3 regions of the Actinoplanes subglobosus genome follow, and region 3 is predicted to be linked to each of the others. Evidence: riboswitches for the same ligand, from Rfam matches in the RefSeq annotation. Region 3 holds a riboswitch; each other region holds the start of a gene.
What was found. A riboswitch is a leader RNA that binds a small molecule or an ion and turns the genes downstream of it on or off. The one in region 3 is predicted to bind cyclic di-AMP.
Positions count from the first base shown of each region.

Region 1: it holds a riboswitch for cyclic di-AMP, as region 3 does, so the genes downstream of both, ACFO0C_RS00085 (C40 family peptidase) here and ACFO0C_RS02280 (coiled-coil domain-containing protein) in region 3, are expected to answer to the same signal.
Region 2: it holds a riboswitch for cyclic di-AMP, as region 3 does, so the genes downstream of both, ACFO0C_RS34000 (transglycosylase family protein) here and ACFO0C_RS02280 (coiled-coil domain-containing protein) in region 3, are expected to answer to the same signal.

Region 1 covers NZ_JBHSBL010000001.1:14,307-17,568, reverse strand. The annotation lists gene ACFO0C_RS00090 (MarR family winged helix-turn-helix transcriptional regulator) at 1-356, shown strand, start outside; gene ACFO0C_RS00085 (C40 family peptidase) at 402-1,391, opposite strand; cyclic di-AMP (ydaO/yuaA leader) riboswitch at 1,408-1,539, opposite strand; gene ACFO0C_RS00080 (M56 family metallopeptidase) at 1,679-2,587, opposite strand; gene ACFO0C_RS00075 (BlaI/MecI/CopY family transcriptional regulator) at 2,584-2,940, opposite strand; gene ACFO0C_RS00070 (cytochrome ubiquinol oxidase subunit I) at 3,014-3,262, shown strand, end outside.
Region 2 covers NZ_JBHSBL010000023.1:80,716-83,977, reverse strand. The annotation lists gene ACFO0C_RS34010 (GNAT family N-acetyltransferase) at 1-27, opposite strand, end outside; gene ACFO0C_RS34005 (CPBP family intramembrane glutamic endopeptidase) at 125-1,024, shown strand; cyclic di-AMP (ydaO/yuaA leader) riboswitch at 1,195-1,438, shown strand; gene ACFO0C_RS34000 (transglycosylase family protein) at 1,437-1,982, shown strand; gene ACFO0C_RS33995 (GGDEF domain-containing protein) at 2,046-2,525, opposite strand; gene ACFO0C_RS33990 (hypothetical protein) at 2,557-2,808, opposite strand; gene ACFO0C_RS33985 (MFS transporter) at 2,805-3,262, opposite strand, start outside.
Region 3 covers NZ_JBHSBL010000003.1:51,163-54,424, reverse strand. The annotation lists gene ACFO0C_RS02285 (glycoside hydrolase family 65 protein) at 1-569, shown strand, start outside; gene ACFO0C_RS02280 (coiled-coil domain-containing protein) at 632-1,660, opposite strand; cyclic di-AMP (ydaO/yuaA leader) riboswitch at 1,667-1,798, opposite strand; cyclic di-AMP (ydaO/yuaA leader) riboswitch at 2,006-2,142, shown strand; gene ACFO0C_RS02275 (coiled-coil domain-containing protein) at 2,141-3,175, shown strand; gene ACFO0C_RS02270 (ABC transporter ATP-binding protein) at 3,199-3,262, opposite strand, start outside.

The DNA of each region.
Region 1 (3,262 bases), on a different contig from region 3:
TCGCCGGCGTGGGCGCCAAGGGCTATCACTACCGGCTGCTGTCGTCACTGGTCACCGACGGGCCGGCCAGTCAGGCGGCGCTCGGGCGGCGCACCGCCATCTACCTGAGCGACCTGGTGGGGGCGCTCAACGAACTGGAGGCCGGCGGCTTCGTGCGGCGGTCACCGGATCCGGCGGACAAGCGGCGCAACGTCGTCGCGGTCACCGACGCCGGCCGGGAACGGGCCGGTGAGCTGGGCGAGCGGGTGGAGGCGATCCAGGACGATCTGATGGCGCCGCTGTCGGCTGATGAGCGGGCGCTGCTCGCCGGCCTCTTGCGCCGGCTGGTCGAGCACCACGGCCGTACCGGGAAATGAGGAAAGGCCGCCGTCGAGGAGACGGCGACCTTTCCGCGGGGTGTGTCAAGCAGGCCGGCGATAGCCGGCGATGGGGCCGCGATCGATCGGGGCCATCCGCACGTAGTCGCCCGTGTGCGGCGCGTGGACCACCTTGCCGCCGCCGATGTAGATGGCGACGTGGTGGATGTCGGAGTAGTAGAAGACCAGGTCACCCGGCTTCAACTCACTCTTGCTCACCGACTTGGTGGAGCCCCACTGGTCCTTCGTGTAGTGCTCGAGATGCACGCCGACCGCTTCCCACGCCTCCTGCGTCAGACCCGAGCAGTCGTAGCTGTTCGGGCCGTTCGAGCCGAAGACGTAGGGCTTGCCGATCAGGTCGCACGCCCGCTGGGCGGCGCGGCCACCCTTGTCGTTCGTGTAGTCGACCGGACAGGGGCCGGTGCGCAGCGCCCCGTCGTCGGCGTTGGCCTTGCCGTAGGCCGCGATGCGGAGCTTCTGGAGCTTCGTGATCTCCTTCTCGATCGCCGTCTTCTTCGTGCCGAGATCGGTGTCGCGGATCGTGATCTCGGACTCGAGCTGGTCGACGGTGGCCTTGTCGGCGGCGTACTTGTCGCGGAGTTTCGCCACCTCGGAGATCGACGCCTCCCGGTTGGTGGCAAGCTGCTCGAGAAGCGTCAGCTTGTCCACCACACCCGTCGGCGAGCCGGTGAGGACCATCGCGTTCACCAGGGTCGGCGACCCCTGCATGTACGCGTCGACGGCGAGGCCCCGCACCTCCACCATCGCGGCGTCCACCTGCGCCTGCAGCGGAGCCAGCGTCTTCGCCAGCTCCTTCTGCTGCTTGCGCAGCTTGACCAGCTTGGTGTGAGTGCCGTTGTAGTCCTCGATGACCGGCTCGAGCTGGTTCCACTCCTCGTCGATCTGCTTCTCGATCTGAGCCGGAGTGGGCTCGGCATGAGCGACGGTGGGACCCGTGACCAGGACTCCGGCCGCGGCCACCGCGCACATCAGGATGCGCACGAGGCCGGCGCGACGCGCGCTGATCCGTTTCACGCTGGTGCGTTGTCCTTTCTTCCCGTTCAGCCGCCGACCGGGTTAGCTGACGGGTTCGGGCGGGAAGGCTGCCCGGCCGCGTCGCCGCGGCTTCACCCCAGGTGCTCGGTTCCCCGGTTCGCCGTGGGCCTTTCGGCCGCAGACGATTAGGCGGTGGTCCGTCAGATCGGCCGGGTGGCCGATGGGGGGCTGGGCGGACCGGGGACCACCGTACTCGGATCAAGACGGCAAATGAAGGTCGCACAGGCCGCCGAACTGTCCGCACAGCCGACGACACGCAGGGTGTTCTAAAACGGCCAGCTGTTCAGGGCGCGCGCCAGCCAGGGCACCACGACGATCACGGTGGGTAGCACCAGCAGGCCGGCCGCGGCGGTCACCCCGGCCACGGTGAGAGCGGTCGAACCGCCGTCCGGAATGTCCAGACGGGCCAGCCGCCGGCGCCGGGATTCACCCTCCGGGTCGGCGGTCACCTCCTCCGCCAGGGGGACGGCGTCGATCAGCCGCGCCAGCGCGGCCCGCAACGGCGCCGGCCCGGTCCGGCGGCGGGCCGCGTCGTCGGCCACCATCTCCAGCAGCAGATGTACGGCGTCGAGCGGCGCCTTCGACCGCAACGGCCCCGGCACCGCCCGGTAGAACGCGGTGAACGACTCCATCACCAGCTCGTGCCTGTGCCGCAGGTGGGCACGCTCGTGGGCGAGGACCGCGTCCACCTGCTCCCGGTCCAGTGACTCCAGGACGCCGCCGCTGAGCACGACCCGCGGGTCCCGCCCGGGCACACAGTAGGCCAGCGGCAGTGCCCCGTCGAGCACACGGACCTCCGCCCCGCCGAGGCCCTCGTGCCGCTCGACGGAATCGAGCAGGTCGACGAGCATCCGGTGCCGGGCGCGCCGGGCCCGGGCCCGGGAACTCACCCGGACCAGCGACACGATCAGGCGGATCACGATGGTCGCGGCCACGGCCAGGGAGAACAGCAACGCGGCGACGGTCTCCGGATGGCGTGCCCCCGCGGCTCGCGCGACCTCCTCGGGCGCGGCGAGGACCACACCGAGAGCGCAGAGTACGGCGGTGAGCGTCAGTGACTGCCAGAGCAGGACACCCGCGACCGGGGCACGGTCGGTCCAACGGGCGCTCGCCAGCAGTCTCGGCGCGGCCAGCGAGAGCGTCAGCCCGAGGGCGCCGAGCAGGAGGGCGGTCACCGCTCGATGTTACGGGTGGCCTTCTCGATCGCGGCCCGCAGCGCTTCCGGCGGCAGCTGGCCGACGAAGTAGGCGAGAGCGGCGTCACGGTCGGGGGTGGCGGTGAGCGCGTCCATCATCACGCCGGCGGTCATCTCCTCGCGGGTCTGCGCCGGGGCGTACTTGTAGGCGCGGTCCGCCCGCTGCTGGGTGACCAGGCCCTTCTTGGCGAGCCGGTCGAGGACGGTCATGACCGTCGTATACGCCAGATCGCGCTCCCGGCTCAGCAGGTCGTGCACCTGCCGGACGGTGAGCGGCTCGCCCGCGTCCCACAACTTCGTCATGACCTCGCGTTCGAGGTCGTTCCGTGCCATGTGAGCCACTCTACTTCACGACGTCGTACTACGCGTCGTAGTATCTACTACGAATCGTCGTAGAGGGGCTGCCATGGACGTGCTCGACCTGACCCGGCTGCAGTTCGCGGTCGTGACGATCTACCACTACCTGTTCGTACCGGTGTCGATCTCGCTCGCGTCGGCCGCCGCCGGTTTCCAGATCGCCTGGATCCGTACGTCCCGTGAGAAGTACCTGCACCTCACGAAGTTCACCGGCAAGCTGCTGATCGTCACGTTCGCCGTCGGCGTGGTCACCGGGCTGGTCCAGGAGTTCCAGTTCGGGCTCGGGTGGAGCGCGTTC
Region 2 (3,262 bases), on a different contig from region 3:
GGCGTTGATCATCTCGGGTGGTTCCATGATCCGTATTCTGCCGGACGTCTATATCTCTGGTTAGGCACGGGAATCCGGCTGTGGCCGGATCCGCTCGGCACGTCCGGTGGGAAGACTCGTCGCCATGATGATTTCGGCGCCCGGTAGCCCGTACCACCGTCTTGCCCGCACCGCCCTGCACCGGTGGTGGCGTTTTCCGCTCGGCACCGTGTTCATCGTGGGGGCCGCCTTCGTCGTGATGATCTTCTACGTGATCGTCGCGGAGATCTTCGGGCGGCCCGGCGGGCCGGACGGCATGGCCACCCTCGGTACTCTGCCCGATCTCGCGGCCGGTTTCCTGTCGATTGCGGTGGCCCTTCCGCTGACGCTGCTGGCCGCACAGTGGATTCAGCGGCGCCCGGCCGGGACCCTGTCATCGGTGGCCGGGCGGATCCGGTGGCGATGGCTCGCGGTGTGTCTCGGCGTCGCGACGGTGACGATCGTCGTGTTTCTGACAGCGGTCACGGTGCTCTCCCCGGATTCCGGGCCCGACGAGTCACTGGCCGGCTGGGGGCCGTTCCTGGTGTCGGCGGCCGTGCTGCTCGCGGTGGTGCCGTTCCAGGCGGCGGCCGAGGAGTATCTGTGCCGTGGCTGGCTGCTGCAGGGGCTCGGCGCGTGGCTGCGCAGCCCCTGGCTGCCGATTCTGGTGCAGGCCGCGGTTTTCGCCGCTTTGCACGGATGGGGTACGCCGTGGGGCTTCGCCGACCTGATGATGTTCGGCATGGTGGCCGGCTGGGTGACGATCCGCACCGGTGGGCTGGAGGCCGCGATCGCGCTGCACGTCGTGAACAACCTGCTCGGGATGCTGGTGGCGGCGGCGTTCGGGCAGCTCACCATCGAGGAGACGGCGGCCGACATGCCGTGGTGGATGTTCGTGGCCGACGTGCCGGTCCTGATCGGATTCGCCGCGGTGATCGTGTGGCTGGCCCGGCGCCGGCGGCTGCACACGGCGAGCCCGATCGTGGCCTACGGCTTGGCCCACTGAGCCGCCAAAAAGGCTGATGAAAAGGGTATAAGCGCAGTGTCGGTAATTTCCGGGCGCTAACAAGATCAAAGCGGGCAAATACTGAGAAGAACGTCACTATCCGGGGCTGTTTTCTTGGCTCGCGGCCCATCGACGTGGTTACCGTCGGGCCGTCCCGCGACGCGGGCACTGTGGACGGACCGCCGAGTCCTGCCCCCGTCCGCAGACTCGATGCAAGGGCAGGAGCGGGGGACCCACTTTTCGACGGTGCGCGGGATGCGCGCCTTGGGGTGAAGCCGTGTGCACGCGGCCGGGCCAGCGAGAATTGTTCACGACGGTGGAGACCGCCTCGACGGTGTGACTCGAGGTAGGTCGTGAACATTCTCGTCCGCCCGAACCCGACAGCTCACCTCGCAGGCGTGGAGGATCATCCATGTCTGGTAGTAGACGAATCCGCCTTGCCCTGGTTCTGGCGACAGCCGGAATCACCGGAGCAGGCGTCCTGCTCGGCCCGGCCACCCCGGCTCAGGCCGCGCGCCAGGTCAACTGGGACGTCGTCGCCAAATGCGAGTCCGGCGGCAGGTGGCACATCAACACCGGAAACGGGTACTACGGCGGCCTGCAGTTCAGCCGCAGCACGTGGAAGGCCAACGGTGGCGGTAGGTACGCCCCGACGGCTGACCGGGCCACCAAGGCCCAGCAGATCGCGATCGCCAACAAGCTGCACGCCAAACGCGGGCTGAGCCCGTGGCCGGTCTGCGGCAAGAAGGCCGGTGTCTACAAGACGACGAAGACGTCGACTCCGAAGAAGAAGGCCAAGGCCACCGGCAAGACCTACGTGATCAAGTCCGGCGACACACTGGCCTCGATCGCCAGGAAATACAAGGTCAAGGGCGGTTGGCGTACGCTCTACGCGCTGAACAAGGACAAGCTCCGCAGTCCCGGCCTGATCTTCCCGGGCCAGCGCATCCGTCTCTGAGCCGGGTTCCGCCGAGCGGCGGCCGGGAGCGTCCATCGCCTCCGGCCGCCGCGCGCCACACGGTCATGATCGATTAACCGAGGCGGCCACCGATGGCCGCACCGGGATGCGGTCGAAGACCGCGTGGCCGCCGCCGGATCGTTTCGCGTGGTACATCGCGATGTCGGCCTGCTGGAAGAGCAGGTTCGAGTCCCCGTGGGCGAGCGCGACACCGATGCTCACGTCGATCGTCATGTCGATCTCCTCGACGATGAAGGTCTCGCGCAACGCCTCGCGGATCCGGTCGGCCACGGCGACCGCCGCCCGCTCGTCCACGTTCGGTCCGGAGACCACCACCACGAACTCGTCGCCGCCGAGACGGGCCAGCAGATCACCGTCCCGGGTGACCGCGGCGAGCCGCCGTGCGGCCTGCTCGAGCAGGTTGTCACCGGCCTGGTGCCCGTACGTGTCGTTGACCTCCTTGAACCGGTTGAGGTCGAGCAGCAGCAACGCGATCGGGTCGTGCCGGGGCGCGGCGAGCAGGATGTCCAGGTGTTCCAGCACCGAGCGGCGGTTCGCCAGCCCGGTCAGCGCGTCACAGCGCTGTGTAGTGGGCGAAGTCCCCCGCTCCCGTGGTGCTGGCCAGGAAGTCGACGACCCCCGCGGAGAACAGCGCGGCACCGCCCAGCCCCGCGATCGTCCCGTCCAGCACCACCCGCCGGCCCGAGACGTGCCTGCTGGTGAACAGCAGCACGCCCGCGTACGCCTGCGGGTAGAAGAGCAGCCACCCGGCGTCCGCCCGGGACGGGAACGGCGGCGCTCCATACCTCTCAGGTCGGCAGGTCAACCAGCCGAATTGAGGGCGTTTCCGTGGGCGCGCGATCTCGCCGGGCGCAGCACAGTCAGGGCCACCAGGAATCCCGTGGCCAGCAGTCCCGCCGACGTGGCGAACGCCAGCCGGTAGCCGCCGGTCAGTGCCTCCGCCTGGGTCCAGCCCGACGCCAGCAGCCCTTCGGTGCGGGAGGCCGCCAGCGTCGACAGCACCGCCACGCCGATCGCCATGCCGACCTGCTGGGTCGTGTTGAACAGCCCGGACGCGAGCCCCGCGTCGCTCTCCCGCGCACCGGACATGCCCAGCGTCGCCAGTGCCGGCAGCACCAGGCCGCCCCCGGAGATCAGCACCATCACCGGCAGGAGATCGGTGACGTACCCCGCCCGTACCGGAATCCGGGTCAGCAGCACCATCGCCGCGATCAGCAGCACCAATCCGGCGAGCAGCACCGTGCGCGCCCCGAACCGGG
Region 3 (3,262 bases):
CGATGTACATCCGGGGGGACGCGTTCACGCCGGAGGAGAAGGCGCGCAACTTCGCCTACTACGACGCCCGGACGGTACGGGACTCGTCGCTCTCCGCCTGCATCCAGGCCGTCCTCGCGGCCGAGACCGGTCACCTGGAGCTGGCGCACGACTATCTGGGCGAGGCCGCCCTGATGGACCTGCACGACCTGCACCAGAACGCCCGGGACGGCGTGCACGTGGCGTCGCTGGCCGGCACCTGGATCTCGCTGGTCGCCGGACTCGGCGGCATGCGTGACTTCAACGGCCAGCTGTCGTTCGCGCCGCGCCTGCCCAGCCGGATCAACAACCTGGAGTTCTCGCTGCTCTGGCGCGGCCTGCGACTGCGGGTCAGCGTGACCTCCGACGAGGTCACCTACTCGCTGCGCAACGGTGGTGGACAGGCCCGGCTCACCCTGCTGCACCACGGCAAGGAGCTGGAGGTCACCCAGGTCCGGCCGGTGACGATCCCGATCCCGGCGGCTGTTCCGGCCGGCCCGGCGCCGGCTCAGCCGCACGGCCGGGCACCGGTGCGGCGCGCCCTGCACTGAGGTTCTCCGAGACGAGGAAGGCCCGCCCCGAAAGGGGCGGGCCTTCGCGCTGTCTGCGGAAGCTAGAGCATCGATACGTGCACGTGGTCGGTGTGGTCACTGACTCCGTGGTAGTTGCTCCACCCGTTCGCGGGGAACCAGATCTTCTTGTTCCAGATGACGTAGTAGATGCCGAGCGCGTCGGCGTTACGCACCAGGAACGCCATCAGGTTGTTGCCGTACTTGAATTCCTTGTCGGTGTCGTAGGTCGAGAACCCGGACTTCTGCAGCGACCAGTCGCAGGCACGGCCCTTGGGATGCTCGAACGGTCCACCGTCGCGGTGACAGCCGACGAAGTTGCTGAAGCCGGCCTTCTTGACTTCCTTGTACATGTGCAGCGTGCGCTTGGTGACGCAGCCGTTCGTGGTCGGGTCCTTCTCGGTGCACCCCTCGGCCGAGAACCCGCCGTTGGAGTTGCGCGGGGCGGGAGCCGCCTCCGGCGAGTCCGCGACGACCAGACCGTTGGTGACGCCCTTGCCGCCGACCAGGGCCAGCGCGTCGACCGCCTGGTCCTTCTGCTTCTTCATGACGGCGGCGTCCTGTTGCTGCTGCTTCACCTCGGCGTCGAGCCGGGCCTTGCTGTCGGTGATGGTCTTCAGCGCGTCGTTCAGCTCGCGCAGCTTGGCGTCGTGCAGCCGGTTGATCTCCTCGAGGGAGACGGCCTTCTCCAGGAAGTCGCCCGAGGAGTTCGCGTTCAGCAGGTAGCCGATCGAGCTGAGATTGCCCGTCATGTACTGCTCTTTGGCGATCTTGTCGACCTCGGGGATCAGCGCGTCGCGCCGGGCCTCGGCCTGCTTGATCTGGTTGGCCAGCTGAGCCTGGGCCTTCACCGACTTCGTCACCGCGGCCTTGGCGGTCACGTAACGACGGTTGGTGTTCTCGATCACATCGGAGAGAAGCGCGTCCGGCCCGCCGTTCTGCTCCTCTTCTTGGGCGGACGACGAGGAGCCGCCGGGCTCGGCCGAGGCCGGTGACGCCGGTGCCGCGAACATCGCGAGGGTCACCAGCGGTGCCAGGGCAAGTATCAGCCACCGGCGGGGACTTGCGGTCATCAACAGTTCCTTCCGTGTCACCGCCGACCGAGTTAGCTGACGGGTTCGGGACGGAAGCAATCCCTACCGCAAACTGCGGATACACCCCAGTGACCTGGTTCCCCGGCTCGCCTTTCGACGATTGGGCGGCGGCCTGCCGGCAACTCGGGGGCGGTGCCGTCCTGGCAGGACCGGCGGCCAGTTTACCCGAGATATCGCCGTGGATCAGGCCCGAGGAACCGCCAAAAGTGTTACCTCGCAACGACTTTCCGTAATTGTTGTCACCGCTCGTGTCGAGGCAATCGCGGGGCGTACGAGAACTGTCGATCTGTCGATCGAGTGGGTATGGTCGTTGCGGTTCCCGCACGGGAGCCGCCGCCTAATCGCCTTCAATGGCGAGCCGGGGAACCATTATTCCCTGGGGTGAATCCGCTACCCGCGGTAGGGATTTCCTTCGTCCCGAACCCGTCAGCTAACCCGGCCGGCGGCCGACGGAAGGAAATGCCTGTGCAGCAGAACACTGCGCGGCGATTAGCGGCGTTGCTGGCGCTGCTCGTCGCCGCGTGCGGACTGGCCGTCGCCCCGACGCCGGCCACCGCGGCCCCCCGGCTGCTCGCCGCTCCCGGCGACTCCGGTGACGACGGTGAGGGTGGCTCCGCGTCACTGATCGAGAAACTGGAGAAGGCCTCCAAAGGTTTCGTGGAGGCGAAGGCCAAGCTGAAGACATCCAAGGCGCAGCAGGCCAAGCTGACCGCCGAGCTGAAGAAGCTGGACGGCGACCTGGGACCCCAGCAGGACCGGCTTGACCTGCTCGCCTCCCAGGCGTACACCGCGGGCCGTGGCGGCCCGATGGCGGCACTGCTCAGCTCGGACTCCGCCGAGGGCTTCCTGGGGCGGGCCGAGACCCTGGCCATCGTGGCCGCCGACCAGAACCGGGCGATCCAGGACCTCAAGACCACCCGGGAGACCCAGCAGAAGGCCAAGGACGCCATCGACATCGCCATCAAGGACCAGCAGAAGCAGGTCACCGTGATGGCGAAGCAGAAGGAGCAGGCCGAGACCGCTCTGAAGGCGGCCAACCAGGGCAACGACGCCAGCTCCTCGTCGGACGGCGGCGGCAGCGACGACGCGGCGCCGGGCCCGACCGGCACGAGCTGCAGCCAGACCGACCCGACCGGGACCGGTGGCTGCGTCACCCCGACCCTGCTGCACGCCTACAAGGAGGCCCGGGCCGACGGCTTCACCCGGTTCACCAAGTGCTGGCGGACGCAGAACAGCGGTGAGCACCCCAAGGGCCGGGCCTGTGACTTCTCCGCCGAGAAGGGAACCTTCGGCGGGGACGCCACCGGGGCCGACAAGACGTACGGCAACAACCTGGCGAACTACTTCATCAACAACGCCGACGATCTCAACGTGCTCTACGTGATCTGGTACCGCCGGATCTGGCTACCGAGCAGTGGCTGGAAGTCGTACAGCGGGGCGGGCGGAGACCCGTCCAGCGACCACACCAACCACGTGCATCTCTCGGTCAACTAGCACGTCCGAAGGAGTGCGGGGCCTCACCTGCGGGTGAAGGCCTCGTACTCCTTCATCACCTCGCTGGTCGGGCCGTCGGCCCGGATC